Regions from separate parts of the Paenibacillus sp. CR_12 genome, predicted to be linked through region 1. Evidence: riboswitches for the same ligand, from Rfam matches in the RefSeq annotation. Region 1 holds a riboswitch; each other region holds the start of a gene.

Region 1 (4,212 bases):
ATGCTTTATACGCAGCAAGAAGTAGAGGCTCATCTGGAAAAGCTTGAGGGTTGGGAATTTGAACAAGGGAGATGGATCGTCAGGAAGTATACCTTCTCCTCCTTCATGAAGGGAATCGCTTTTGTTGATGAAGTGGCAGCTATTTCGGAAGCTTTCGGACATCACCCCTATATCACCATAGATTATAAAGTCGTTACGCTGCGTCTCACTTCCTGGGACGACGGCGGCATTACGGCTGTGGATATTAAGGAAGCGCAGCAGTTTAACGAGGCCTACGAGAAAAGCCGTTCCAAGGACGGCAAATCAGGACAATAGACGGGAGACGGATCCATCCGGTCATAGCTCCCCAATATGTAAAAACACGCTTGCGCCAGGAGGTTCTCCAGGTTCAAGCGTGTTTTGCGTATAAGCTGATTTATTTTTTCTCAGCAAGGTACAGCGCGATGTTTGCGATTTCGTCAGGCTTAAGTTGATCCTTAAAGGAAGGCATACCCTTACGGCCTTTGGTTACAACGTTGAAGATCGCGTCCGCATCCATGTGTCCGCCTACTTGATTCAAAGCCGGTCCAGCGCCGCCTTGAAGTTGGTCACCATGACAGCTGATGCAGCTTGCTTTCAGTGTGGCTTCGGCTGCGGCAGCATCCAGAGTCACTTCCGGCATAGTCGGCTTCTCTTCCTGAGCTACCTGTTCCTTGCCTGGGAGCGTAAACATCAGCGCAATAGCCAACGCACATGCGACGAAGAACAATCCGCTCATGATCCATTTTTGCATCGTCATATCGTCCCTTCTATGTATACTGCACTTTTGCACTTGTCTCCATTATAAACCAACATCCATAGACAGCATAGCCAGTTGTGACAAAAAAAGCAACTATACCGCGCGCCTTCATAAAAAGTACACAAAATTGTGCTTTTTCATATAGACAAAGATTACTATTCCTCATTTGCCGGAGGCTCATACACCATGCAGTGGAAAAGGGCGTTTCCCGTCGGTGTAAGGCGCTCGTACGTATCGGTGATATGAAAGCCCGCCTTTTCGTATGCACGGATCGCGCGCTCATTCCAGGTCATTACCTCCAGGTCGATCTCATCGGCAGGCCGCCTCCGCCTCGCTTCCCGGACAATCGTCTGCATAAACCGTTTACCCATTCCCCGCCCGCACCAATCAGGCCGCATGCCCAGCCCGATCCGCGTAACCTCATGCATCGGAAACAGCTGGGCAAATCCCCATAGCGTCTTCCGTTCATCCAAAATCGAAATGTACTGTTCCCGGCGGATGTCCGGATCCCCAAACTCGATCTCAAGCCCCTTCATCTGCTCCCAGGGAAGAAAACCGTAAATGTTATAGGGAGGAGGATAGGTCCAGGCGCATATTTCTTTCGCGTGCTCTTCACGCATGACCACCGTATGAAATGAAATCGGTGCTGCATCCATTGGCAAAGTCCCCCTGTCATAATTACAAATTAAATTATACCCCATTTCTCAAACATTCTAGCCGCATTCAAAAAGCCCGTCCAAGAGAAGTAGGTCTCCTTTGACGGGCAAACGGATATGTATGGGCAGGACGAGGATAAGACATCGAAGCTTAGGAGGATTCTCCGGTCGACTTTTCATACTGATCATTGCTCATGATGCGTTCGGCATCTACGTATCGCTGCTCGTAGTAGTCCTCAGAAAATAAAATCAATATTTTTCCATTAGGGTGTTTAATGAAGGGAGAGGAGGGTATATAAAGGGTAGAAGATGCAATGACTTGAGGAAGCGAAGAGAATTTGCATAATAATTTTCTTTTTTTCTCGAAAAGTGGGAACTTTTTCGTTGTCCCAAACGTTATAAAGGTATACACAGAGCAGACAAAAGAAAAAGCCGCTGGATGAGATCGGCACAATCTCATACGCCCAGGGCTTCTTGTAAAGGATAAATCAATGAAGTTCCAATAATTAATTGTAGTTCACAGCTACAGACTTGTACGTAGACTGACTCATGACTCGCTTAGCACCTACGTATCGATTGGCGTAATAGCTCTGGCTCAGCGGACTAATGATGACACCGCGCGAGGATGAGGAATGAGCGAATTTGCCGCCCCCAACATAAATACCCACATGAGATACACCTCTGCCGGATGTGTTGAAGAACACGAGATCGCCAGCTTTCAGCTTGCTCTTGGCTACGGCCGTACCGACTTTGTATTGAGCTCCAGACGTGCGCGGCAGGCTTAGACCAAGTTTCTTGTAGATATAGCTGGTGAATCCGGAGCAGTCAAAACCATTCGTTGTGGTTCCACCTGTTTTATAAGAGACACCAATGGCTGGTTTGATTGCAGTATTTAATTTGGAATCGGCGAAAGCGCTTCCGGTCCCTAATGTGAGTGCGAGGGCCAGGCCTAGAGAAATGGCCGTTAACTTCTTTTTCAAAACAAAAAGCTCCTTCCATTGCCTGCGAGGTTAGCTTAAGGGTTCGGTTGAAGGTCCCCTATGATCCCTCTCTTGCGAGATCAATTCACCCAAAACGGATCCCCCGCTTCCCAATCATGGGAATTCGGCTCCTTAAAATGTTGATGAACCCATTCATTGACGTCTGACGTTCCAACATGCTTAACGAAATTACATAGTTCCAGCAAAAAGTTACAGTAAAGATGACAAAGTTGTTACTAACATATTCGTTATTTTAGCAGAGTATTAACAATTTGGCAAATGAGGAAAGCTCATTTTTATACAAAAAAACCTGTCCCCATCATGCGGGATCAGGTTTTTTTGTAATTTGGCCATCGGAAAATGTAATATTGAGGAAAAATGAGCTTCTATTCTTTGTAAAATCAAGTCCGAGAGAGAAATGTGTCGCTTCCGATTACAGCATATTTACGAGCTTGTTTATCATATGATGGTAACGAAATGTAACGATTAGGCATGCTGCGAGGAAGAATCCCGCCACAAATGGTATTGGGCGGAAATTACCCAAATTTGGAAGAGTCCATTCAGAAAATAAGAGGCTTGCTGAATAATCAAGCCAATCAATCCCGCCCAGAAGAGCGATGCCGAGCTTAGGAGCAAAAGAATGACGCAGGCCGATCCGCCAACGGTAAGGGATAACAGCACAGCCGTGCCCAGTCGGCGGAAGAGCGCAAGAACGGAGCTGATCATGCCGGAATTGTCCGTACGGCCGAATTGCATATAGAGCAATAACAGGCGAATCAGATAGGCGTACAGAAACCATCCGGCTGCATGAGGCAGCGCATGAAGCAGCAGAACCGGCTCATGGATCCCGTTCAGCAGAATCGGAAGGATTTTGGGCAGAATCCAGTATCCGGGCACAAAGGTAAGAACAAGTTCGATCAGATAAAATACCGTAACGGGCTTCCATAGCTTCTGCATGCCGGTGAAGAAGAATAATCCGCGCTCGCCCTTGGCCTCCTGGTGGAGGTTATAGAAGATGCCTGCCCGAATGAGCGGGGTACATACCATCCGGATCAGGAGCAGAGCGGCCAGAAGCCAACCATAGGTATGGACCGTGCCGCTTAACGATAGACTCATCTCGCCCTCGTAGAAGAATAACAGGCGGCTAAGCTCGTTAGGGGCAGAATCCGGATACCGCATCAGCAGGGGGACGACTGCCGATTTTACAAGCCGGTACAGGCAATATCCCCACAGCATGCGGTACAAGAACAGCAGAATGGAGACGTATAATTGGTCTTTAACACTGATCCACCCTTGGCCTGCATAACTTTTCATGTGCTCCCCCCTCACCATGACAGGCTGCCGAACAACGTCTCCACAAGCTTGGTAATACTGAGATTCCAGCGTGTGACCACCTTCGGATCCATTCCTGCCTTCATATAGTTATTGATGTGTCTATTCTCCAGAACGATGGAGTATTTCGGATCAACCATGGCCCAGGCGAGCGGGGTGCTGTACTCCAGGGTGTACGTAACTTTTCCGTCCTTGCCGCTCCAGGTTCGCTCCACCGTTTTGCCGTCTTCAAAGGCGAACACGATAGGCACATCGGTTATATCTCCGTCCTTGCTCGTAATCTTGACCGTGGATTCATACCGCGGATGGTCTGACGTGCCTTTATTTTTGGTTTTGATCACATCGATGGCGACGTCGGCCATTTGGCTTCCATATACATATTGGTCAAAATACGATTGCCAGGAGGTTTTGCTTACTTGCTCGACGACTTTCTGAAAATCAGACGTGGTTGGGTGCTTGAAACGGT
Region 2 (4,212 bases), on a different contig from region 1:
TGGTTTAATGCCGGGTTGCCGTTGGTTTCCGCGGCATAGTTCAAGGACAGGAAGCCGATAAACAAGGTCATCATTACCGAGAATATGATCCAGCCCTGCTTACGGCTCTTCGCGAACAAACCAAATGTGTAAGGAAGCGCCGCCCCGAGACTCCACATGGACAGAATCTCGATCACATTGGTCAGCGGGGACGGGTTCTCGAACGGATGCGCCGAGTTGGCCCCCATAAAACCGCCCCCATTGGTGCCCAGATGCTTGATCGATTCGAGCGCAGCCACCGGACCCACCGCTATTTGCTGCTCGCTTCCTTCCAGCGTCGTGACGCTGAGCGTAGGCTTCAGGGTCTGCGGCACCTGCAGCGCCACCAGCACCATCGCAATGATGAAAGCAGCCGGAATGAATACCCGGGTATGCGCCTTAACGAAGTCCTCAAAAAAGTTGCCGACGGTCGTGCCCTTGCTGGTCACCGCCCGGATAAAAGCAATCGCCACGCACAGCCCGGTCGCCGCGGACGTAAACATCATCATCGTAATGACGGCCATCTGGGCCAGATAAGACAATCCCGACTCCCCGCTGTAATGCTGAAGATTCGTATTGGTCATGAAGCTGATCATCGTATTGAACGACAAGATCGGTTCCATATGGCCGATGCCGTTCGGGTTCAGCGGCAGCACCTTCTGCAGCCGCAGAATCAAGTAGCCCGCCGCAACCAGCACGATATTCGTTAACACAAAGCTGACGGCATATCCTTTCCATGTCATCCCCTTGCGTTCTTTCAAGCCGATCAGAGCAAAGATCGGTTTCTCCGCCCAGGAGAACCATCTGTCCGTTCCATTGCTTTCATAACGAAACACCTGATATAGATAAGTTCCCAGCGGCTTGACCAGCAGCACTAGAACGAGTATAACGATGGCAATTTGTAAAATGCCCATGACGATGCCTTCCTCCTTCAGCCGTTTCCCTAGAATTTTTCAGGGTGAATCAGCGCATAAATCAAATAGAGAAAAATAAAAATCGTGAATATCAACATGATCATCACGGCTGATCAGCCTCCGGTTCCGAAACCACGCGCCCGCACCAGGACATAAACAGCATGAGCAGTCCGTAGGTTCCTCCCAAAATGAGCACCATAACTAAATCCTGCATGAATGTAACCTCCCCTAACTCTTGTGGCGTCAGTCCAAACGCTTAGCTCATAACGGATGCCATCAGAAAGGACACCTGATGATGATTCGTATGAAGCACCACATCGGCACCCAGCCCTTTGTATATCAAGCGCGGATTGCCGGAATGGGTGATCACGTAAATCGACTCCGAGGTCCATGTCCGGCAGATCCGCAAGTAGCGGCAGCACAGATTCAAGCTGCTTTCGAACAGAAACACCTTGCTGACGGGAAACTCGGGAATGATCCAGGTCTGCTCGTCTCTTGTATCAATCAAAATGATGGGTTTGCAGCCCAGTTCTCGCAGCCTCTGCTGCTCAGCCCGGTTGTTGGCTATAGCCGCAAACGGAACACGTTTGTGAATCAGCTGGCGGACGAATTCCTCCCCGGCCTTGTTCGGCGCGGATACCAGGATGAATTCCTGTGGTTTCTCCATCTTCGTTTCTCCTACTAAGGTCAGAAAGAGAAGGCAACAACAAAGAAGCCTGCGGAAAGAGAAGAACTCTTCCCGCAGGCTTCTTACAGGACACGGTGAAATACACCGTGGCCCAAGTCCACGACAATCGTTGCCTCTCTCGATACGCTTACGAGGTTAGCTGACGGATTCGGGCGTGAGAGTCGCCCTACCCATAGACCGTTATCTTGTCTACAGGATTCACCCCAGAGAGATCAGGTTCATCTCCCGACTGGTTCCCCCGTACCTTTTCCATTCAAGGACTCAGCGAAAATTAATAACGAGTAGCATGTTATTCTATTAGCCATTGACTTGTCATCCAGACTGGGCATAACAGCACAGCAACAGGAGGTTCACGCGGTGAGAGTCGCCTCTACCTTCAAATCTCAGCAAGGCCCATGGTGCCTTCGCCATCGATCCATAAAGGCTTAGGGGCAGCTCTCACACTGCCTTTAGACCTTCATGAAACGGCTGCCCGTATGCCTTGGTCGTTGATGACCGTCAATTCATAGTTCGTATCATACGTCCGGCCCCGCAGGATGTAAATGTGAGCAAAAACACATCTAGCGTTATGTCGAACAGGAACCAAGCAGTATTTCGTCTTTATCTTCCGAATACTGCTCTATACTATGTATTTCTCTTGTTTTCTCTTATTTATCGCAATCCAACGAGATACCGAGATTTTGCCACGATAATAGATGACACGGCCGATTGTACGCGTTTTCTTTTACCGTTTTCATCACATTTCGGAATCTATTCGTCCCATACGGTCATTTACTTTTCGTTTCCTCCGGCGTATGATTCATCCATCTATCCGAAACACGTGATACGCCGAGCTCCCGACAGACCGGGAGACGGGGGAACCAAAGTCACCAGTCTTCGATTGGTGAATGGGGTGAATCCGCTGCGCCTAGGATCGAAGGGCCCAGCGGTAGGGTGCTCTCAGTCCGAATCCGTCAGCTAACCTCGTAGGCGCGTTGTTGAGAGAGAATACCATCCAAGCTTTGGCATAGCGGCCGCTGAATTGGGGCTCTAACCATAAATAGGCCTGGAGAGCGGGGTTTCTCTGCTCACCAGGCCTATTTGCCGTGCATATAACATTCTTATAAAGGAGCGTAGATCAAATCATGACGAAACTCATCGAGGCAGCGCTTACACCCGTCATCGAAACCGCAGTGCCTGCATTAGGTGAAGAGACTATCGGCCATATGGAGATATTTCGTTTCGACCGAGGCTCGGCCGAACGCTTTATCCCATGGAGCGATCATGGCTGGAACTGCGGCTTGTTCAAAGTCAGCTGCAAAGACGCGGCAGGATATGTCGAATATGCCCTGCCAAGCACGAGAGAATTTTCGGACCTGGTCCGCTGGGCATCCGTCTTCTCAAGGCTGAGAGGCATGTCCGTGACTGAGGCCATTCGCTATGCCCGAAAGCAGCAGCAGTGGGGACCCGCACGGATGCAACTTGCTGTATCGGCCCTCGCCGATCTGGAGATCAACCTGCATCGGCACATCACCCGAGAGCGGTTAGGCGGACTGCCGCTGGAGCGCTCCTTCCTTATGAATTGCTCGGAGGCGTATTATCATTTCTAGGGGCAGCAGCTACAGAGAGCCACTGTCCCCGTTTCCTTTGGATTGGGCACTTCTAAGCAGCCTGATGTTTTTTGAAACCATGAAGAACCCCGTCAAAAAGCCACTTATTTCACCAGGCATTTTGACGGGGTTCTGCAATCGGATCCCGCTCACTTGAACATATTTTTGAGCACCATCATCAGGTTGGCCGGCTTCTCTGCCAACCTCCGGGTGAAATACGGGTACCACATCGTTCCATAGGGCAAATAACACCGGATACGGTAGCCGTCCTGCGCAAGCGCTGCTTGATCGTTCATCCGCAGTCCATACAGCATCTGAAATTCATAGTCCTGTTTGTCTATGCGGCTCTGCTCGGCAAATACCTTCACCCAGTCGATGATGTTGTCATCATGCGAGGCAATCGCGACGTAGGCTCCTTGGTCGAAATGCATTTTGACCAATTTCTTGTAGTTGTCAATGACCTCCCGCTTCTGCTGAAAGGCGATGGTTCCCGGCTCTTTGTACGCGCCCTTTACCAGCCGCAGATTAACGCCGGCCCTTAACAGATTCTTCACGTCCTCCTCCGTACGGAACAAGTAGGCCTGCATCACGGTCCCCACATTGGTCAGCCCCTCCTTATGAAGGCGGAGCGTCATATCGATGGTTGCCTGGGTATACGGCGAATCCTCCATGTCCAGGCGAACGAAGTTGCTGTGCTCTTTAGCCTTTCTTACCACCGACCTGATGTTTTCGTAAGCCTTCTCGGGGTTCAGGGCCATGCCCATTTGCGTCGGTTTCAAGGATACGTTCGATTGCACTTCGCGCCTCGCAATCCCTTCCACCAGCTTCAAATATTCCTCCCGGTACCCGGCCGCTTCATCCAGCGTCGTAATGCCCTCCCCTAAATGATCCAGCGTAACGAGAATGCCTTTCGCGTTCAGCCTCTCGATTTCGTCCAGCGCCTCATCCAAGGTATCGCCGGCAATGAATCGGCCAGCCAATTTCCGACCGTACTTGATAGACA
Region 3 (4,212 bases), on a different contig from region 1:
GATCACGGCCACCTTTTCTCCCGGCTTCATCTCCAGATCGATGCCCTTCAGCACCTGCAGGTCGCCATACGACTTGGTCACGCCCGCATATTTCACGATCGGCTGTGAGCCCGTAACGGGATTTCTTTCCCGCTGCGGCTTCTTCGCCTCTTCGGCCTGCTCATCGATTACAACGGCATTCAATAGACTCCCTCCTTATTTTCCACGCTGCAGATTCAAACGCTTCTCCAGCCTTTGCACCAGCAAAGACGCAATATAACTGATGATCAGGAACAGAATCCCGACCAGCGTGTACGGTTCGAAAGCGCGAAATGATTGCGACACGATATTTTTGGCCGTCAGCATCATCTCAACCAGCGTTATGGCGCATAGAATCGGCGTTTCCTTAAACATGACAATCAAATAATTGCCCAGCACCGGGATGATCGGCGGCACCGCTTGCGGCAGTATAATGCTCCGCCAGGTCTGGGATTTCGTGTAGTTCAGTGCGGTTGCGGCTTCCCACTGTCCTTTCGGCACCCCTTCAATGCCGGAACGGTACACCTCCGACAGATACGTGCTGTAATGCAGCCCCAGGCCGATGACCCCCGCATAGAAGGCCGGAATCGAAATGCCCGTCAGCAGCGGCAAGCTGTAATACAGGAAGAACACCTGTACCAGCAAGGGGGTATTGCGAATAAATTCTATGATTCCTTTGGTGATGAGCGACAAGGGCTTAAATGTACTCCGCGCGGCAAAGGCAAGCAGCAGTCCGATAATCAATGCCACCACAAAAGCACAGAGCGTGACCCATACCGTCATTTTTAATGCGCTCAGAAGCTGCGGCAGTATTTCAAACACATATTTCCAATCCCACATCCGCTACAGCCTCCCCGCGGTCAGTTTGCGCTCCAGCAGTCGAACCGCCATCGAGACGAGCGTGGCGATGACAAAATACATGAGGAGCAGCAGCACCAGAATCTCGGTGGTCCAAGAGATGTAATTGTTGCGGAGCACCATCGCCTGATACGTCAAATCCGCCATCGTGATGAAATAAACGAGCGAAGTGGATTTGATGAGTTCCACAAGTTGATTCCCGAACGGGGGAAGCATTCGCAGGGACGCTTGGGGTAGTATAACGTTCCACAGCCTCTGCCAAGGCTTCATGTTAAGCGCCACGGCAGCTTCCCACTGTCCTTTCGGAACGGCCAGCACCGCGCTGCGAACAATCTCGGAGCCGTATGCGCCGAAGTTAAGTCCGATCGCGAGGATCGCCGCCAGCATTTTCGGAAGCTCGATGCCGATGAACGGAAGGGCAAAATACAACCAGAAGAGCTGCACCAGCAAGGAGGTTCCCCGAAAGACTTCGACGTACACGGCGGTCGCCGTGCGGACGATCCACAGCTTCGACAGCCGGCACAACCCGGCTGCAAAGGACATCACGATAGCCAGGATGGCTGAAAAGAACGCGACGATAATCGTGATCTCTGCTCCTTTGAGCAGCGTCGGAAGAAAATCGATCCAAGAATTCGGCATGCTATTCCCCGCAGAGCGCAGCGGCCGTCATCTCACCCGGGAGCTCTTCTTCCGTGAACCCGAACTCTTGCAAAATTTCCAGCAGCTCGCCCGACTCCTTCATCTTTTCAAGCTCTGCATTATAAGCCTCCTGGAACTCGGTATCCGCTTGGCGGAAAGCCGTAGCCCCGTAACCGCGAACGCTTTCGCCGTCGATGACCGGCTGCTCGAAATCAGCCACGCGTTCGATGCTGTCGTCGCTGGCTGAATCCAGCATCGCCTGCAGGGACGGCCCCGTCATGGTAATCGCCTGCACCCGATCGGCCTGGAGGGCGCTGATCGCCGAAGCCTGGTCAGGGACCTGTACGATCCGGTCCGCAGGAATGCCCGATTTCTCCATGTAGCCGATTTCGACCGCGCCGGTCATGACGGCCACCTTGGCCTGCTCATTCTTGGCAATGTCCTCATAGCTTCCGAGATCCATCGGATTCCCTTGCTTTACCGCAAGGGCTTCCCCGATGCTGTACTCCGGATTCGCGAACAGGACGGCAGAGCAGCGGTCCGGATTAATGAACATGCCTGCCGTGATCAGATCAAACCGATCGGCCTGCAATCCGGCGACCAGCGAACCGAATTCCGTTAACTCCCCTCTCATCTCCTTGATGCCAAGACGCTCCAGAATAACGCGGGCAATCTCAACCGCCTCGCCCGTGAGCTCCCCATTGGCTTCTTTGTAGGCATACGGCTTCTCGTTCGCAAACCCTACGGTGATATATCCCTGCTCAATGGCTCGATCCAGCGTACTTCCTTTGTCGCCGCAAGCCGCGAGCAATACCACCATCATCACGGACAACACCAGCACAACCACTTTCTTCAAAACCTTCCACAACCTTTCGTAATAACTTTTCACTTTCTTAAAAAAACGGCATGACGAAATTATCCGTGTTAGCACATGTGTTAACTTGGATATATAGACGTTCAGATACCCTTGCATGGGACGAGGCTTCAGGGAAGATGATTCATCCGCTTCCTTGCGCGCTTTGACCCAATGCCGTCTGATCGATTCATTTCATTCCACATTTGCAGACGTTGCCCCTCCTCTGTAATTGAATGCAAAAAGACCACCAAACAGGGGATCTAGACATAGCTCCGCCAGCAGGGGGTCAAAAAATAGAGAAAAGGCCCCTATAGAGAATAAAGGGCCTTTTGTATGAACATCCATTATGTATGCAAGACCCATCCACTGCTGACGAGGTTAGCTGACGGACTCGGGTAAGATGGTACCCTACACTCGTGAATTCCAAGTGACTCGCCCCTGGTGAAACTGGTTCCCCCGCTTTCCGGAATATGTATGCCGGAAACTAAGCGTGTGTTCATGATAAAGGGAAGCTCAGGAAAAGTCAAACCCCTTTAACCGCTTTTTCTGGAAATTCAGAAGTAAAAAACACCGTTTTTGCAACGAAAATATCGGGCCTTTCGAACACCTTATTTAAGGCTGTCCATACACCGGATTGGTCATGGAATCCATGCTCCATTTTCCGCTATATAGCAGGCATTTGACGGGTCTTGCGGAAATCGTTCATGCCATATATGTTTTATGCCATGAATGAGCCCCGGATCAGGAAGTCTGCCCGTATGAAATACGGGACCGAAAAAAAATTTTGAAACACTCCATAATAAGTCTGATAACAACGCCTGGAATGACTTGAAAAAAAGCCCCGATGCTTAGCATCAGGGCTTTTCTCATCATACCGCGGTATAGCCGCCATCCACCAGCAGGCTCGTGCCCGTAATGAAGGAGGCATCTTCACTGGCGAGGAACAACACGGCTTTGGCCACTTTTTCCGGCTGTCCCAAACGGCCCATCGGATGAAGGCCGACCAGGTGCTGCGTGATCGCTTCCGTTCTTCCCTTGATCAGCGGCGTATCGATATATCCCGGACACACGGCATTGATTCGGATTCCTTTGGAGGCATAGTCTGCGCTGAGCGACTGGGTTAACAGCTTGACGCCTCCCTTAGCCGAAGCATAGGCGGTTACCCCTGCTTTTCCGACATGGCTATGGATCGAGCCGCAGTTTACGATTGCCCCTCCGGTTCCTTGGGACAGCATTTGCTGAATAACATATTTATCGCACAGGAAGACCCCTGTCAGATTAATATCAATCGTTCTCTGCCAGTTATCCATCGTTAACTGATCGGCAGGAGCATCATGGGCTATGCCTGCATTGGCAAACAATACATCGACATGGCCAAAATGCTGCACCGTCTGATTCACCATATTCGCGACTTCCTGCTCTTGGGTTACATCCGTTTTGACGAACAGCGCTTCAAAGCCGGCTCCTCTCAATTCGTCGGAAACCGCTTGGCCCTGGTCGGAATAATCCGCGATAACGACCTTGGCCCCCTCTTTTGCAAAAAGTCTGACTGCCGCTTCGCCAATCCCGCTGGCGCCCCCCGTCACGATGACAACCTTGGAATCAAATTTCATGCGTTGATCACTCCTATGTTGTAAATTCATCAACCGGCTATCCATTCATGTAGAATGGGCAAATACCGACCATGATATTCCAATACCCCGTTTCCTAATGAATGACCAGCAACTATCGAAAAAGAATGTTCGCTAAAAATAGTCGCAAAGCAATAACCCTATTCAAGCTCAAGCCCTGTCAGACCGGACGCTCAATCGTAAACATCTCTCCCAGGGTCGAATAGATAT
Region 4 (4,212 bases), on a different contig from region 1:
GCTGTTCGGTCATGGCAAGCGCTTCGCCGATCCGGTTCATGTTAATGGTGCGCGCTTCGGGATTCGGCCGGAGATCGGGACGCTCAAGCGCGTCGCTATCCATGCTGTTGTAACCGCCGTTCGACTTGGCGGCCCCTCCGCCCCGCTTCAGCCATTGTCCGGTCAAAGCGGGAAGCGCGGCAATGCTGCGCACCGTCAAGCCGCCGTTGTCGTGATGCTGAAGACCGTTGCCGATATGGATGTAGGAGGTATCGGCCCGGCCGTAGAGCTCGGCCAATTTCTCGATATCCTCGATCGAGATGCCGGTAATGGAAGAAACGTGCTCCGGCGTGTATTCTTTGGCGTGCTCGCGCAAGGCTTCATGACCAATCGTATACTTGCGGAGGAATTCCTCATTTACCATGCCGTCACGGAACATGATGTGCATGAGGCCGACGGCCAGCGCCGCATCCGTGCCTGGATACAGCGGAATGAACCAGTCCGCCCATTGCCCCGTCTGGTTCTTGTGGACATCGATCACAACGACCTTGGCACCGGCTTTGCGCGCTTTCTCTGCAATCACCATCTGGTGCATATTGGTGCTGACGATGTTGCCGCCCCAGACGAGGATGACGTCGGCTCGTACGGTGTCCTCCGGAACGGTTCCCCCATTAAACCCCATCACGGATTTCCAGCCCTCATTGCCCGCGGAATTGCAGATCGACTGCTTCAGGCGGCTGGCACCCAGCCTGTTGAAGAACCTGCGGTCCATGCCGTCGACGCTCAATATCCCCATATTGCCGTAGAAGCTGTAGGGCAGGATGCTCTCGGAGCCGTGTTCCTCGATCAAGCCCTTATAGCGTCCGGCTATCTCCTGAATGGCTTCGTCCCAGCTGATCCGCTCGAAGGCGCCCTCTCCCTTGGGACCTACTCTTCGCAGCGGATAGAGCACGCGTTCCGGATGGTACACCCGGTGTGCCATATTACGGACTTTATTGCAGATGGCTCCCTGCGTAATCGGATGCTCCGGATTACCGGTCACCTTGACGATTTTTCCGTTCTCTTTATGCAGCAGCAGGCCGCATGTATCGGGACAATCCAACGGACATACCGCCGGAAATACGCCGTTTTCCTGATGAATCATCGCTTGAGTCATTTCGTGCTTCCCCCTTTTGCTCGGCTGCATCATATCCCATTATCTTAAAAGAAAATCGGGGTTCCAGTAAAGTCATACATTTTTTTCTAATCAGGTGATTCACTTTTCTTCCCCCCGGGTATATTCCTATCAAGAGCAAAGAAGAGGAACCCAGACCCTTTCTCTTCCTTGCCGAATCATGGACCACTCCCAAAAAAATTCGCCATGCCAGTGTCTCCTCCCCCGAGACCGGCATGGCGAATTTGTTTATATGGCATCCTCCCAGTGACCGATGTTCCCCGCGACTAACCTTCCATATTATAGAAACTCGTGATTTTCGCAGAAAACATGCAAAATAAAAAGCCTGTCAAAGCCACGTCATTATGTAAGCGCTTATCTGTCATTTTTTATAAATAATTTTGTTCGAATGCTCGTTGGAGGATGTTTTACAAACGATTGGAGCAGGCGTAATATACTATTCAGCTTCGAAAACATTCTTCATATTCACATGACATTCGCTTAATTTCCTTGATGGAAAGCGGGGGAACCAACCGTATGGAAGGATACCTATAGGATCCTTCAACCATACTAAGGGGTGAATCCTGATTCCATCGCGTACGTACGCCGCGATGGAATCAGGTAGGGCGACTCTCACCGCCCGAATCCGACAGCTAACCTCGTCAGCGTTGATCGGGAGGGTTGTGAACTTGTGATCAAACACAGGGTTCTACCCTGTGTTTTTTGTTTGCCAAAAATCAGCATAGGAAGGGTGACCGCTCCTATGTCCAGCATATAAAAAACACCGATAGAAGTCCGTTCAGGGAGCTTCTACCATGAACTTAATCTTAAGCGGCGGTGAAAAACAACCATGTTATCCTCAATCAAGCGCTTCCTCATCGGAAGACCGCTTAAATCGACGGAATTAGGCGAACAAAAGCTGAATAAAACCAAGGCGCTGGCCATCCTGTCATCCGATGCGCTATCGTCCGTGGCCTATGGCCCGGAACAAATCCTCATTGTGTTGATGACCGTCGGGGCAGCTGCCTATTGGTATTCCATACCGATTGCCGTCGGCGTCCTGGTCTTGTTGCTGGCACTTATCCTGTCGTACAGACAAATTATTTTCTCCTATCCGCACGGCGGCGGCGCATATGTCGTGTCCAAACGGAATTTGGGCATGTACCCGGGGCTGGTTGCCGGCGGTTCCTTGCTCGTGGACTATATCCTGACGGTTGCGGTCAGCGTGTCGGCCGGGACGGATGCGATCACGTCGGCTTTTCCGGAATTGCATGCCTATAATCTGCCGATTTCCATCGTGTTCGTTCTATGCTTGACCGTATTGAATTTAAGAGGGGTTACGGAGTCGGCCTCCATACTGGCTTATCCGGTTTACCTGTTCGTGCTTGCGTTATTCATCCTGATCGGGGTAGGGATATTCAACATTGCCACAGGCCATGCGTCTCCGGAGCTTCATACGCCGATCGGCACGCCCGTAGCCGGGCTGAGCTTGTTTCTGCTCCTGCGCGCATTTGCCTCGGGCAGCTCCGCCCTGACCGGCGTGGAGGCGATTTCCAATGCCATTCCGAATTTCAAAGACCCGGCCCCGAATAACGCGGCCAAAACTCTGGTGGCGATGGGGTCGCTGCTGGCCCTGTTATTTTCGGGCATCGTTTTCCTGGCTTATTACTATGGGGTCAGTCCCAGCGAACAAGTCACGGTCGTTTCCCAAATTGCCGAGCACACCTTCGGGCGAAATGCGCTTTATTACTTCATACAAGGGACAACGGCCTTAATTCTGATCCTTGCCGCCAACACGGGGTATTCCGCTTTTCCCCTGCTTGCCGTCAATCTGGCGAAGGATAAGTTCATTCCTAGAATGTTCACCGTCCGCGGCGACCGTCTGGGATACTCGAACGGAATCATTATTCTTGGATTTTTCTCCATTCTGCTGCTGCTGGCTTTTGAAGGCAAAACCGAGCATCTGATTCCGCTCTATGCCGTCGGCGTGTTTATCCCGTTTACCCTCTCCCAGACGGGGATGATGGTGAAATGGATTCGCGAAAAGCCCGAAGGCTGGATCGTCAAACTGATCATTAACACCACCGGCGCATGCATCAGCTTTATCGTGACCATGATCTTCTTCTTTACGAAATTCGCCCAGGTGTGGACCGTGCTGATATTCCTGCCGCTGATCATCTGGATTTTCACCCGGATCCGCAAGCATTACGAGGCGGTAGCGGACCAGCTCCGGATTACGACCTGCGAGCCGGTTAAGCCGATTGAGGGGAATGTCATCATCCTGCCTGTGGCAGGAATCACGCATGTGGTGGAGAACTCGCTGAATTACGCCAAATCGCTGGGAGCGGGCCAAATCATCGCGGTGTACGTGCCGTTCGAGCGGGAGGAGGAAGTCGCCTTCCAGGAAAAATGGAAAAAGTGGCAGCCGGACATCCGGCTGGTAACGCTGCACTCGCCTTATCGGAGCATCATTCAGCCGCTGACGAAATTCATCGATACCGTGCAGCGCAAGGCCAGCGAATCCGACTATCAGGTTACCGTCGTCATTCCGCAGTTCATCCCAAAGAAGGGCTGGCATAATTTCCTGCACAATCAATCCAGCCTGCTCATCCGGGCACATCTCCTGTATCGGAGAGACGTGATCATCACGACGGTTCCCTACCATTTAAAAAAATAGCGGGCTTGTTCCCTGCTTGATTCATTACTGGGGACAGCCTCGCCCATCACGACAAAAAGCTGCGATCAACCGCTGCCTTTCATCAAGGACGGTTGAACGCAGCTTTTTCTTTAAGCCAGACGCTCGCCAGGCTTCCGGCATTAGGAAACATTCTGCGCCGAATGAACCTGTTGAGGAGCGCCGGCCGATGGCACATGCGTCTGCTCGCCGCGCGGAGCGGCTGCGGCCTGTTTCTCCTGCTTTAAATAAACGGTTCCGTATGTCGCTCCCACAAATAACGCGCCGCCAACGAAATTGCCCAGCCATACCGGAATGAAGTTCATCAGATACTCGCCCCAGCTGTAATAGCCTTCAAAAATCGCGGCCGGGATGAGAAACATGTTGGCCACCACGTGCTGAAACC

The links. Region 1 has a riboswitch for cyclic di-AMP ahead of RB297_RS30860 (C40 family peptidase). Riboswitches for the same ligand answer to the same signal wherever they lie in the genome.
Region 2: it holds a riboswitch for cyclic di-AMP, as region 1 does, so the genes downstream of both, RB297_RS20265 (hypothetical protein) here and RB297_RS30860 (C40 family peptidase) in region 1, are expected to answer to the same signal.
Region 3: it holds a riboswitch for cyclic di-AMP, as region 1 does, so the genes downstream of both, ehuB (ectoine/hydroxyectoine ABC transporter substrate-binding protein EhuB) here and RB297_RS30860 (C40 family peptidase) in region 1, are expected to answer to the same signal.
Region 4: it holds a riboswitch for cyclic di-AMP, as region 1 does, so the genes downstream of both, RB297_RS22590 (APC family permease) here and RB297_RS30860 (C40 family peptidase) in region 1, are expected to answer to the same signal.

The regions. Positions count from the first base shown of each region.
Region 1 covers NZ_JAVFHO010000016.1:15,118-19,329, forward strand. The annotation lists gene RB297_RS30845 (4a-hydroxytetrahydrobiopterin dehydratase) at 1-315, shown strand; gene RB297_RS30850 (c-type cytochrome) at 416-772, opposite strand; gene RB297_RS30855 (GNAT family N-acetyltransferase) at 934-1,434, opposite strand; gene RB297_RS30860 (C40 family peptidase) at 1,941-2,414, opposite strand; cyclic di-AMP (ydaO/yuaA leader) riboswitch at 2,419-2,554, opposite strand; gene RB297_RS30865 (hypothetical protein) at 2,901-3,728, opposite strand; gene RB297_RS30870 (M1 family metallopeptidase) at 3,740-4,212, opposite strand, start outside.
Region 2 covers NZ_JAVFHO010000005.1:326,713-330,924, forward strand. The annotation lists gene kdpA (potassium-transporting ATPase subunit KdpA) at 1-932, opposite strand, end outside; gene RB297_RS20260 (potassium-transporting ATPase subunit F) at 962-1,036, opposite strand; gene RB297_RS20265 (hypothetical protein) at 1,189-1,599, opposite strand; cyclic di-AMP (ydaO/yuaA leader) riboswitch at 1,729-1,897, opposite strand; cyclic di-AMP (ydaO/yuaA leader) riboswitch at 2,437-2,609, shown strand; gene RB297_RS20270 (hypothetical protein) at 2,745-3,209, shown strand; gene RB297_RS20275 (proline dehydrogenase family protein) at 3,359-4,212, opposite strand, start outside.
Region 3 covers NZ_JAVFHO010000009.1:163,319-167,530, forward strand. The annotation lists gene ehuA (ectoine/hydroxyectoine ABC transporter ATP-binding protein EhuA) at 1-183, opposite strand, end outside; gene ehuD (ectoine/hydroxyectoine ABC transporter permease subunit EhuD) at 196-858, opposite strand; gene ehuC (ectoine/hydroxyectoine ABC transporter permease subunit EhuC) at 862-1,515, opposite strand; gene ehuB (ectoine/hydroxyectoine ABC transporter substrate-binding protein EhuB) at 1,517-2,371, opposite strand; cyclic di-AMP (ydaO/yuaA leader) riboswitch at 2,726-2,872, opposite strand; gene RB297_RS26535 (SDR family NAD(P)-dependent oxidoreductase) at 3,241-3,984, opposite strand; gene RB297_RS26540 (flavin reductase family protein) at 4,163-4,212, opposite strand, start outside.
Region 4 covers NZ_JAVFHO010000006.1:212,258-216,469, forward strand. The annotation lists gene RB297_RS22585 (molybdopterin-containing oxidoreductase family protein) at 1-1,135, opposite strand, end outside; cyclic di-AMP (ydaO/yuaA leader) riboswitch at 1,621-1,816, shown strand; gene RB297_RS22590 (APC family permease) at 1,983-3,809, shown strand; gene RB297_RS22595 (formate/nitrite transporter family protein) at 3,950-4,212, opposite strand, start outside.